One region of the Mesorhizobium sp. P160187 genome, then DNA from elsewhere that is predicted to be linked to it. Evidence: predicted binding sites of a transcription regulator. Region 1 holds the regulator's gene; the other holds the start of a gene.
The links. The regulator PhoB, encoded in region 1, activates phosphate uptake and scavenging genes when phosphate is short. The targets are predictions, from matches to a motif close to TGTCATNNANCTGTCAT.
Positions count from the first base shown of each region.

Region 2: a site for PhoB is predicted at 2,884-2,900, ahead of ppk2 (polyphosphate kinase 2). Genes of this name have one in related genera too.

Region 1 covers NZ_JBYMDX010000003.1:1,189,533-1,195,575, reverse strand. Annotated here, with positions in the region: gene pstB (phosphate ABC transporter ATP-binding protein PstB) at 1-72, shown strand, start outside; gene phoU (phosphate signaling complex protein PhoU) at 114-818, shown strand; gene phoB (phosphate regulon transcriptional regulator PhoB) at 835-1,524, shown strand; gene AC3CCE_RS09110 (ROK family protein) at 1,555-2,790, opposite strand; gene xylF (D-xylose ABC transporter substrate-binding protein) at 3,056-4,096, shown strand; gene AC3CCE_RS09100 (sugar ABC transporter permease) at 4,241-5,557, shown strand; gene AC3CCE_RS09095 (ATP-binding cassette domain-containing protein) at 5,570-6,043, shown strand, end outside.
Region 2 covers NZ_JBYMDX010000005.1:1,357,938-1,363,980, reverse strand. Annotated here, with positions in the region: gene AC3CCE_RS31435 (DUF1330 domain-containing protein) at 1-47, opposite strand, end outside; gene AC3CCE_RS31430 (winged helix-turn-helix transcriptional regulator) at 224-919, shown strand; gene AC3CCE_RS31425 (dihydrofolate reductase family protein) at 1,030-1,674, shown strand; gene ppk2 (polyphosphate kinase 2) at 1,903-2,823, opposite strand; gene AC3CCE_RS31415 (aldo/keto reductase) at 3,068-4,111, shown strand; gene AC3CCE_RS31410 (glycosyl transferase family 90) at 4,132-5,103, opposite strand; gene AC3CCE_RS31405 (hypothetical protein) at 5,282-5,440, shown strand; gene AC3CCE_RS31400 (DUF982 domain-containing protein) at 5,513-5,773, opposite strand; gene AC3CCE_RS31395 (GntR family transcriptional regulator) at 5,856-6,043, opposite strand, start outside.

The DNA.
Region 1 (6,043 bases):
GCCACCGACAAGATGTTCACCAACCCCGACGACAAGCGCACCCAGGACTACATTACCGGCCGCTTCGGCTGAGCCGTCCGGCGGGTGAATTTTCAGGCACGAGGACCAAGATCATGGGTGAACATACCGTCGCCTCCTTCGATGAAGAGCTCGGGCAGATCAGCAAGCTGATCCGCGACATGGGCGATCTGGCAGGCTCGATGGTCAGCGGCTCGACCAGGGCGCTGCTCAATTCGGACAATGCGCTGGCACAGCGTGTCGTTTCCGACGACGCCATCATGGATGCGCGCCAGCGCGAACTGGACGACCGCGCCATCACGCTGATCGCCAAGCGCCAGCCGATGGCCAACGATCTGCGCGCCGTGGTCGGCTCGATCCGCATGGCGGGCGACCTCGAGCGCATCGGCGACCTCGCCAAGAACATCGCCAAACGCGTCGGCACCGTGGGCTTGAGCGTCACGCCGCGCGACCTCTCGCACTCCATCGACGCCATGGCGCAACTGGTGCTGATCCAGGTGCAAGGCGTCGTCGAGGAATATGCCGCCACCGATGCGGCAGCGCTTGCAAAACTCAGGAATGACGACGAGCGCATCGACGTCAAATACACGTCCGTGTTTCGTGAGCTCTTGACCTACATGATGGAAGACCCTCGCAACATCACCGCCTGCACGCATCTCTTGTTCTGCGCCAAGAATCTTGAGCGCATCGGCGATCATGTCACCAACATCGCCGAAAATGCGTATTATGTGCTGACCGGCCAGCAATTGCCCGCCAATCGTCCGAAGCAGGACGAGACGGCGATGGCCACGCCGGCCTGATGAGGGTGAACTGCCTATGATCGCGCCACGCATCATGGTCGTGGAGGACGAGGAGCCACTAGGCGTGCTCCTCCGCTACAACCTCGAATCCGAAGGCTATCAGGTCGAGGTGGTGACACGCGGCGACGAGGCCGAGATCCGCCTGCAGGAAAACGTGCCCGATCTCCTGGTGCTCGACTGGATGGTGCCGGCTGTTTCCGGCATCGAGCTCTGCCGGCGGCTTAGAGTGCGGCCCGAAACCGAGCGGCTGCCGATCATCATGCTGACCGCGCGCGGTGAGGAAAGCGATCGCGTGCGCGGCCTGTCCACCGGTGCCGACGACTATCTGGTCAAGCCATTCTCGACGCCGGAGTTCATGGCGCGCGTGAAGGCGCTGCTGCGCCGGGCCAAGCCGGAAGTGCTGTCCAGCGTGCTCAAGGTCGGCGACATCGTGCTCGACCGCGAGTCGCACCGTGTCTACCGCAAGAAGAGCGAGATCAGGCTCGGACCGACCGAGTTCCGGCTGCTCGAATTCATGATGCGCCATCCCGGCCGCGTGTTCTCGCGCAGCCAGCTGCTCGACAATGTCTGGGGCGAGACGATCTACATCGACGAGCGAACCGTCGACGTGCATGTCGGGCGCTTACGCAAAGCGGTCAACAACGGCCGCATGCCGGATGTCATCCGTACCATTCGCGGCGCCGGCTACGCGATCAGGGAAGACTAGGATGCTGCGCGTCGCGCCGTTGCCGGCCATTCAGGCGACATGCTTGCCGGATTTGGCCTGAATGCCCGGCGCGAAAATCTCCTGGTCGACGAAGCCGAGCGCGCGCATGGCACAGCCTTCGCGGATCAGCGGCAGCTCGTTGGGCTCGGTGTCGAAGGAGATCGATTTCGAGTGCTGGCCGCCGGCGGTCTGGGCGATCGCTTCGCGCAATGCCGGTTCGATCAGGTCGAAGGCGGCGGCGCTGACGCCTACCATGGCGACGGGTGCCGGATCGATCAGCGCAAACAGGCTGCCGAGGCCGAAGCCGAGCGCCTCGCCGGCCTTGCGATAGGCTTCGCGCTCCGGGCCGTCGGTTTCGCGGGCGCGCGCGGCGAGTGCGCGCATATCAGCGTCGCCGATATCGACCGGCTCGGCATCCTCGCCCATCATTTTGGCGCTCCGCCAGATGGCGTAGTTTCCGGCATAGGCTTCCACGCAGCCGCGCCGCCCGCAGCGGCAGAGCGCGCCGCCCGGACGGTGGATCATGTGGCCGAACTCGCCGCCCGAGGAATGGGTGCCGGTGAACAGTTCGCCTTTCAGCACCAGGCCCATGCCGATGCCGTGCGACAAGAGGATGGCGATAAAATTGTCGCGGTAGCGCTCGGGCTGGCGCCATTGCAGCGCCACCGCCATCATGTTGCAATCGTTCTCCATGGTGGCAGGAATGCCGAATTCCGCTTCCAACATGTCGGCGAAGGCAATGTCGGTCAGTGGCGTGATCGGCGACCACAGCATGGCGCGCGCCTGCGAATCGGTGATGCCCTGGATGCCCATGGCAATGCGGGCGATGCTCTGGACATCGAGGTCGGGATCCTCAAGCCGCCGCCGGACGATTGCTACGCATTCGCCAATCAGCTCGTCGCGCGGCTTGGTCAGCGTGTCCAGCCGGCGCTGTTCCTCGGCGACGACGTGGCCGGCATAGTCGATGACGGTGACGGACAGGAAATTGAGCGACAGCACGACGGTCATCACCGCCGCCGCTTCCGGGTTGAGACCAAGGCCCACCTGCGGCCGGCCGCGTTTCAGTGCGCCGGTCTCGCCAGGTTTGCCTTCAATCAGGATGCCTTCTTGAATCAGATCAGACGAGATTGCCGATATGGTCGAGTGGCTGAGGCCGGTGGTCGCCGCAATCTCGGTCCGCGACGGCTGGCCGGCCCGGCGCACGGCTGAAATCACCATCGCACGGTTGCGACGGCGCAGATCGTCGTGGCGGATTCCAACCGACATTTGTTTCCTCCCGGCCTCCTCGCGCCTCATGATAGTGAAGGCGTTCGACGGCACCAGCCAAATATTGGCAGACGCCGGCAGCCCTGTCATTGTTTATTGCGGACCTCGAAAAAATTCGGCAAGGCCATCAGAATCCATCAGAATCGATGTTGACAGCGCCTTATCATTGAACCAGTATTTTTTCGAGGCTCGAAAAAATAGGGCCGCTGTGTGCCGGCCCTCGGGCCAGTTTTGTCGCGCCGCACGCGGCGCAGGGAGGATTATGATGAACAGATTTGCAGCCGCCATGCTGGCGGGTGTCGCCATGTCGCTGGCGCTGATGTCGGTCGCGCAGGCGAAGGACAAGGTCATCGGCGTGTCGTGGTCGAACTTCCAGGAAGAGCGCTGGAAGACCGACGAGGCGGCGATGAAAACGGCGATCGAGGCTGCCGGCGACAAGTACATTTCGGCCGACGCGCAGTCCAATCCCGGCAAGCAGCTGACCGACGTCGAAAGCCTGATCTCGCAGGGCGCCAACTCGCTGATCATCCTGGCGCAGGACGCCTCGGCCATCGGCCCGGCGGTGCAGAAGGCGCTGGATGAAGGCATTCCGGTCGTCGGCTATGATCGCCTGATCGAGAACAAGGACGTCTTCTACCTGACCTTCGACAACAAGGAAGTCGGCCGCATGCAGGCCCGCGAAGTGTTCAAGGCGAAGCCCGAAGGCAACTATGTCTTCATCAAGGGCTCGGGCTCGGATCCGAATGCCGATTTCCTGTTCTCGGGCTCGATGGAAGTGCTCAAGGAAGCCATCGACTCGGGCAAGATCAAGAATGTCGGCGAGGCCTATACCGATGGCTGGCTGCCGGCCAACGCCCAGAAGAACATGGAACAGTTCCTGACCGCCAATGACAACAAGGTCGATGCCGTGGTTGCGGCCAATGACGGCACCGCCGGCGACGTTGTCGCCGCGCTGACGGCGCAGGGCCTTGCCGGAACGGTTCCGGTCTCGGGCCAGGACGGCGACCATGCCGCCCTGAACCGCATCGCGCTCGGCACGCAGACGGTGTCGGTGTGGAAAGACGCGCGCGAACTCGGCAAGAACGCCGCCGAGATCGCCTCGCAGCTTGCCGATGGCAAGAAGACGGGCGACATTGCCGGCGCCAAGGACTTCACCACGCCTGGCGGCAACACCGTCAAGTCGCTGTTCCTGACCCCCGTCGCGATCACCAAGGACAACCTCAACGTCGTCATCGACGCCGGCTGGATCAAGAAGGACGAAGTCTGCACAGGCGTCGCCGCCGGCAGCGTCGCGGCTTGCAACTGATCTCGACGACTTGAAGAAATGAGGCGCCGCGGCTGTCAAGCCGCGGCGTTTTCTCTACGAGAATTGTGTGTTTCCGCCATCGGCGGCAAACTTCTAGGCTGTGGTCCGGCATCCGCGCCAGACGGCAAGCCGCTGGAGGACATCATGACCGACACGACCTCAAATCCGCAGGCCGATACGGCACGAGCGTCTGAACTCGGCGCGGTCGCCCGGTTCCTGAAAGCGACCGAGCTCGACACGCGCATGCTCGGCATGGTCGGCGCGCTGCTGGTCATCTGGGTCGGCATACATATCCTGTCGGGTGGGCTTTTCCTGACGCCGCGCAATCTTTGGAACCTGTCGGTGCAGACGTCCTCGGTCGCGATCATGGCGACCGGCATGGTACTGGTCATCGTCATGCGCAACATCGACCTTTCGGTGGGCTCCGTCGAAGGCGTGATCGGCATGATCATGGGCGTGGCACAGGCCGAATTCCTGATTCGCGTCATCGGCTTCCAGCTTGGAAACCCCTGGCTCTGGGTCGTCGCGCTTGCCGCCGGCGTGGTGCTTGGTCTGCTGATCGGCGCGTTCCAGGGCTTCATCATCGCCTATATGCAGGTTCCGGCCTTCATCGTGACGCTTGGTGGCCTGCTGGTCTGGCGTGGCATGGCATGGCTCATCACCAGCGGGCGCACGGTCGCGCCACTCGACGCCACCTTCCAGCTGATGGGCGGCGGACCACGCGGCTCGATTGGCGCCGCTGCCAGCTGGATCGTCGGCATCGTCGCCTGCGCGGCGGTCGCCTTCGCGCTGCTCAACGGTCGCTCGCAGCGCAAGCGCTTCAGCTTTCCACTGCGCCCCGTCTGGGCCGAGACCTTGCTTGGCGTGGTCACTTGCGCGGCCATCCTCGGCGCCGTGTGGATCGCCAATTCCTATCCATGGCCGATCGGCATCGTGCGCCAGTACGCACAGCAGAACGGCATCACCGTTCCCGAAGGCGGGCTGTTCATCGCGCATGGCATCGCCATACCGGTGCTGATGGCGGTGATTGTCGGCATCATCATGACGTTCATCACCAAGCGCACGCGTTTCGGCCGCTATGTCTTCGCCATCGGGGGCAATCCGGAGGCAGCGGAACTCGCCGGCATCAACACGCGCTGGGTGACCATGAAGGTGTTCATGATCATGGGTGTGCTGGCTGCAATCAGCGCGGCGATCTCGTCGGCCCGTCTCAATGCGTCAACCAATGCGCTGGGCACACTGGACGAGCTTTTGGTGATCGCGGCCGCCGTCATCGGCGGCACGTCGCTCGCGGGCGGCGCCGGAACGGTGATGGGCGCCATGCTCGGCGCGCTTCTGATGCAGTCGCTGCAATCCGGCATGGTGCTGCTCGGCATCGACTCGCCGCTGCAGAGCATTGTCGTTGGCGCTGTCCTGGTCATCGCCGTCTGGCTCGACACCGTCTACCGCAAGCGCGTCTAGGGAGGAACGATTATGGAAAAAACTGCTCCCACCGGTACGCCACTGATCGACATGCGCAACATCTCGATCGCGTTCGGTGGCATTCGCGCCGTCGACGATGCGTCCATCGATCTTTTCCCGGGCGAAGTAGTGGCGCTGCTTGGCCATAACGGCGCCGGTAAGTCGACGCTGATCAAGATCCTGTCGGGCGCCTACAAGCGCGATGCCGGCCAGATCTTGGTCAACGGCCAGGAGGTCTCGATCTCCAACCCGCGCGATGCCAAGAAATACGGCATCGAAACGATCTACCAGACGCTTGCGCTGGCCGACAATGTCGATGCCGCCGCCAACCTGTTCCTTGGCCGCGAGCTGATGACCGCCTGGGGCACGCTGGACGATGTCGCCATGGAGGCCGAGGCGCGCAAGGTGATGGGCCGACTCAATCCGCGCTTCCAGCGGTTCAAGGAGCCGGTGATCAAGCTGTCGGGCGGCCAGCGCCAGTCGGTG
Region 2 (6,043 bases), on a different contig from region 1:
CATTTGTCGTCCTTCACCTTGATGTCTGCGATCACGTAAGCGGTCATTGTCCAACTCCTCATGGATCGGCACCGGACTGCCCGGTGACGTGACCGCTGCCTCGCATGGCGGCGCCGGACCGCTCCAGTCACAGAACTGTACCGGGGGTGCCAGTACAGCTTCTGTACTGGCTGAACTCAGGTTTTCTGAATAAGGTCCGGCAACATCTTTTGGAGCTCACCACATGACACAAGCCGGTTACAAGCAATTCTGCCCGCTCTCCATGGCCGCCGAGCTGCTCTGCACACGCTGGACCATGGTGCTGCTGCGCGAACTGGTGGCGGGATCGACCCGCTTCAACGATTTGCGCCGCGGCGTGCCGAAAATGTCGCCAACCCTTCTGTCGCAACGGCTTAGGGATCTCGAAGCGGGAGGCATCGTCGAGCGGACCGAGATCGCGACCGAGAAGGGCGTGTTCGAATACCGGCTGACCGAGGCGGGCCGGGATTTGCGCCCGGTTGTCGAGGCGATGGGGTTTTGGGGCCAGAAATGGGTTGAGGCCAGGCTGTCGCTCAAAAACCTCGATCCGTCGCTGCTGATGTGGGACATGCGGCGCAATCTGAACCCCAGTCCGCTGCCGGACGGGCGCACCGTGATACAATTCCTGTACCATGACCTGCCGGCGTCAAAACGATCGTGGTGGCTGATCGTCGAAAAGCAGGGCGAGGTCGATCTTTGCTGGTACGATCCGGGCTTCGACGTCGATCTCTACGTCTCGACCGATCTGTGCACCATGACCTCGATCTGGATGGGGCTGACGACAGTTCACAAGGAACGCGACAAGATCATCCTGACCGGCGATCTCGACGTCGCCGGCAAGATGCAGATCTGGCTTGGGCTCAGCCCGTTTGCGGTGATGCCGAAGCGCGTGGCGGCTTGAGGTCCCTGCGCATTCCACAGATCGGCTTGCCTCTAAAAATACTAGTTGCAAAATGCAATCAGTTTGAATACTGATTGCAAATCACAACTGGTCACCGAAAGGGAGTCCCCATGTCCAAACTTCGCGTCAATGCCTTCACCTTGTCGCTCGACGGTTTCGGCGCCGGTCCTGACCAGGACCTGCAAAATCCGCTCGGCGTTGGTGGCGAATATCTGCACAAATGGATGACCGGCACCCGCACCTTCCATGAGATGGTCGGCAAGGATGGCGGCACCACCGATGTGGACGACCGGTTCACTGTCCGCAGCTTCGACAATGTCGGGGCCTGGATCCTCGGCCGCAACATGTTCGGCCCAATCCGCGGCGAATGGCCAGACGAGAGCTGGAAAGGCTGGTGGGGCGACAACCCGCCCTATCACGTGCCGACCTTCGTGCTGACCCACTACAAGCGCGACCCCATTGTGATGGAAGGCGGCACCGTTTTCCACTTCGTTACCGGCGGCATCCACGCCGCGCTCGAACAAGCAAAGGCCGCGGCCGGCGGCAAGGATGTCCGCGTCGGCGGCGGCGTTTCCACCATCCGGCAATATCTGCAAGAGAAGCTCATCGACGAGTTGCATCTGGCGGTGTCGCCGGTGTTGCTCGGGAGGGGCGAGAGCCTGTTTGCCGGGCTGGATATGCTGAAGCTGGGTTACCAGTGCACCGAGCAGGTGGCCACGGCGCTCGCCACGCATGTGACGATCAAACGGGTGTAAGCCTCATTTGGGAAAATTGCGATCCGTCGCGCCCCCTCTGTCCTTCCGGACATCTCCCCCACGCCGGGGAAGATCGGATGTCGCGCCGGCTTTCGCCACTCATCAACGTAGCAAGAAGGGCGCCATCGGCGAAGCTGCCAATCTCCCCCCTTGTGGGGGAGATGTCCGGCAGGACAGAGGGGGGCGCGAAAGAATGCCGTCCTCTCGTGTCTTCAATTGCGAAGACGCTCAATACTTCTCCGGCACGTAAAGCTCGCGCGGCAGGACCTGGCGCTCGTACTCCGGGTTGAACACCCGCTCGGGCAGCGTGATTTCTTCGTGCGGCACGTCCTCATAGGGCAGCTGTTTGAGGAGATGGTCGATGCAGTTCAGCCGCGCCCGCTTCTTGTCGTTGCCTTCGACGATGTACCACGGTGCCTCTGGGATGTTGGTGCGGGCAAACGTCTCTTCCTTGGCCTTGGTGTACTGCTCCCAGCGCACGCGCGACTGCAGGTCCATCGGCGACAGCTTCCACTGCTTCATCGGATCGTGGATGCGCATCATGAAGCGCATCTGCTGTTCCTCGTCGGTGATCGAGAACCAGTATTTGACCAGCGTGACGCCGGAGCGGACCAGCATGCGCTCGAACTCCGGCACATCGCGGAAGAACTCTTCGACCTGATCGGGTTCGGCAAAGCCCATCACCCGCTCGACGCCGGAGCGGTTGTACCAGGAGCGGTCGAACAGCACGATCTCGCCGCCGGCCGGCAGATGCGGCACGTAGCGCTGGAAATACCATTGTGACTTTTCGCGCTCGGTCGGCGCCGGCAGCGCCACGACGCGGCAGATGCGCGGGTTGAGGCGCTGGGTGATGCGCTTGATGACGCCGCCCTTGCCGGCGGAATCACGGCCCTCGAAAACCACCACCAGCTTCTTCTTGTGGTAGGCAACCCAGGACTGCAGCTTGATCAGTTCCGACTGCAAGCCGATCAGGTCGCGGAAATACTGCATGCGATCGATCGACGGCGGATGCGCGTTCTTGTAGATCTTGGCGATCTCCAGCGACAGCGCCGGCTCCGAGATTTCCAGCTCATAGTCCTCGTCGAGCGTGTCGGCGAGTTCGGCTTCCAGCCAATCCCTGGCCGCAGAATTCTGCTTTAGCTCATTCATTTCCACTGCTCCGCTTGCCGGCTGACATGAAACCCTGAGCCGACTCGATATAGGCCGGCAATGACGGTTTTATTGCAAGCCGCCGGCCAGCCGGTCTTCACTGCAAAGCAGCGAGGCATTGCCGATCCAGCGCCCTGGCATGGCGACAAGCCGCTCAAATTGTCCTACAAATAGCGGACCCGTTCGGGCTTCCCCGCCCTTTCCTGCTAAAACCGCCTCCCCACCAAAACTACGAGGATCAGACATGGAATACCGCACGCTTGGCCGTTCCGGCTTGAAAGTTTCGGCGCTGACCTTGGGAACCATGACCTTCGGCGGCAGCGGGCCGTTCGCTGCCGTCGGCAATTCCGATCTCGCGGAGGCCTCGCGCATCATCGACACTTGCATCGATGCCGGCATCAATCTCATCGACACCGCCAATGTCTATTCCAACGGTCTGTCGGAAGAGATCATCGGCGAGGCGCTCGGCGGCAAGCGCAAGAACGACGTGCTGATCGCCTCCAAAGCGCGCATGCGGATCGGCAAGGGCCCCAATGACGAAGGCCTGTCGCGCCATCATCTGATCCGCGAATGCGAGAAGAGCCTGAAGCGCCTCAGGACCGATGTCATCGACATCTATTTCCTTCACGAATGGGACGGCGCGACGCCGCTCGAGGAAACCATCGCCGCGCTCGACACGCTGGTTGCCCAGGGCAAGATCCGCTATGTCGGCTGCTCCAACTTTTCCGGCTGGCAGGTCATGAAGGCGCTGGGCATCAGCGACAGCCAGCACCAGCCGCGCTTCGTCACCCAGCAGATCCACTACACGCTGGAAGCACGCGAGGCCGAGTATGAGCTCTTGCCGATCTCGGTCGACCAGGGCCTTGGCGTGCTGGTGTGGAGCCCGCTCGCCGGCGGCCTGCTGTCGGGAAAATACCGCCGCGACAGTCCGACGGCGCGCCAGATCGGCGGCTGGTCGGAACCGCCGATCCGCGACGAAGACCGGCTGTGGCGGATTGTCGACGTGCTGGTCGACATCGGTGCGGCACGCGGCGTCTCGGCGGCGCAGGTGGCGCTGGCCTGGCTGCTCGGCCGACCAGCCGTCAGTTCGCTGGTGATTGGCGCACGCAACGAGGCGCAGTTGAAAGACAATCTCGCCGCGGCAAGCCTGACGCTGTCCTTTGATGAACGCCAGCGTCTCGATGCCGTCAGCCGGCCGCCGGTGCTCTATCCCTACTGGCACCAGCAGTTTACGGCGAGGGACCGCTTCGGCCCGGCCGATCTGGTTATGGACCGCAGCGTCATCTGACTTAAGGGCGCCGGAAGCCGCTAGGCCGCGATAAACCGCCAGACCTGCGGATCGGGCTCGATCTGGCCGCTGAGCACGAAATATTTGTAGAGCACGAGCAGGCAGATCGCCTGCTCGGCCCGCTCGTCGGCGAATTTGCGGCAATAGGCGTTGGCCGCCGCAACGATGCGCTGGGCCTCGGCCGGATGTTTCTCGAGATGGTGCACGCGCTCGGCCAGATCGCTGAAGTCGGGCGCCAGCGGCACATAATGGACATCGGGCTCGAGCTGCCCCTCGGCGAACCAGGTCTCGTAAGTCGGCAGCGGCATCAGGCAGAGCGAGTTCGAGCTCATGATCCATTTCAGATTGGTCGCGACATCATTGCCTTCGAGCGAGATGATATAGCGGTAGCGGCGCTGCTGATCGATGCTGAGATAGGGCTTGCGGTATTCCGCAGGTGCTGTCGCCCTCGGCGTGCCGACATCGCAGAACGGCAGATTGCGGGCTGCATCCAGCAACAAGGTGCGGATCGGATTGTTGAGTTCGCCGCGCCAAACGACGAGCGGATGCTTGTCGGCGAAGGCGACATCGTCGGCCGGCATGTAGAAATGACGGAACTTGTTCAGCTTGAACAGGACGCCGTTGCCGTTGTCGCCCGCTATCGGCCGGTCCTTGACGATCGACGGCATCTTCGGCACTTCGATGACGTCGCCGAATTCCAGGTCGATGCGCAGATCTGGGTCGAAATAACGGGTGAACTCCTTCAGATCGTAATAGTACATGCTGCGGTCCGACGGCAGCCGGCTGACCGGCACGGCCTCGGGGCTGGGGCTAAAAGGCTCCCGCAGCGTGTTGTAGTAATTGAGCCGCTGGCGGACCGATGCGTCGGAAAGCCTGGCCTGATCGAGCAGCCGGCCGAGCCGGCGCCGGAAAAGAACCGGCGGCGCGATGTCGCGCATGGCGTTGCGCGCATAGTAGATCAGCTTCTGTGCGTTTCTTTGAAGCGTGGCCATCGGTCGTTTTGATTCGAAATCGGTCGGCGGCGGCTCCAGCAACTGTCCCGCAGCCTTTTCTAAACCATTGTGTTCGCCATCACGCAAGTCCAGAACCGCTGGCATCTGCCCTCGCGGCGCTGTTGTGTTTGCCGGCCAATGCTTCTAGGCAGGATCAGGCACAGCGAAAGGAAACGATATGGCTCGACCACCGAATTACGGTCAGGAACGCAAAGAGCGCGACCGGCAGAAGGCCGCCAAGAAGGCGGAGAAGCTCGCCGCCAAGGTCGCGGCCAAGGAGCGCGCCGAGCCTGAGAACGAGGCAAGTTCCAAAACCGACACCGAGACAGAAAAATAGGCAAGACAGGATCACCGGCCCGCGAAACGGGCCGGATCCTGGCAAAATGCCGGTCTGATCAGGCCGATGTGATCAGGCCGGGGCCTTGTCGCTGACGAAGACGTTGACCTCGCGCGCGGCGGCGATGAAGGCGCGTCTTGCAATCATCGCCGGCTTGTCGCCGGCCAGCGCGTCATGGCAGGCCTGCAGCGCTTCGCGGTGCTTGGGGCTGCGCTTGCCGGGCCAGCTGTTGAGCAGGTAATCGGAAGCCTCGCGCACCGTACGTAAGAGCTGAGTGCTTCCCTCCGTGCCCGACTTAACGGTCACGGGTGTTTCAAATCGGTTGTTTTCCATGGCCGCCTCTTACGCCATCGGCGTCCGCGAAGCGAGGCCGAAAGCGGATCGCGACGGCGTTCTTTCGTTTTCGTGACCGGTATCAAGCGGCGACGACGGCAAAACCCCTGGCGCGCAGGCCGCGCCGGTCATTGTGCAGCGACGTCACCAGGCGGGCGCGGCTGCCGGCGATATGGGCGGAAAGTCGCGCCGCCGCCGCATCGGCATCGCCGGCCCGCACCGCTGCCAGAATGGCGTGATGCTCGCTCCAGGCGCGGCCGAGCGCTGCCT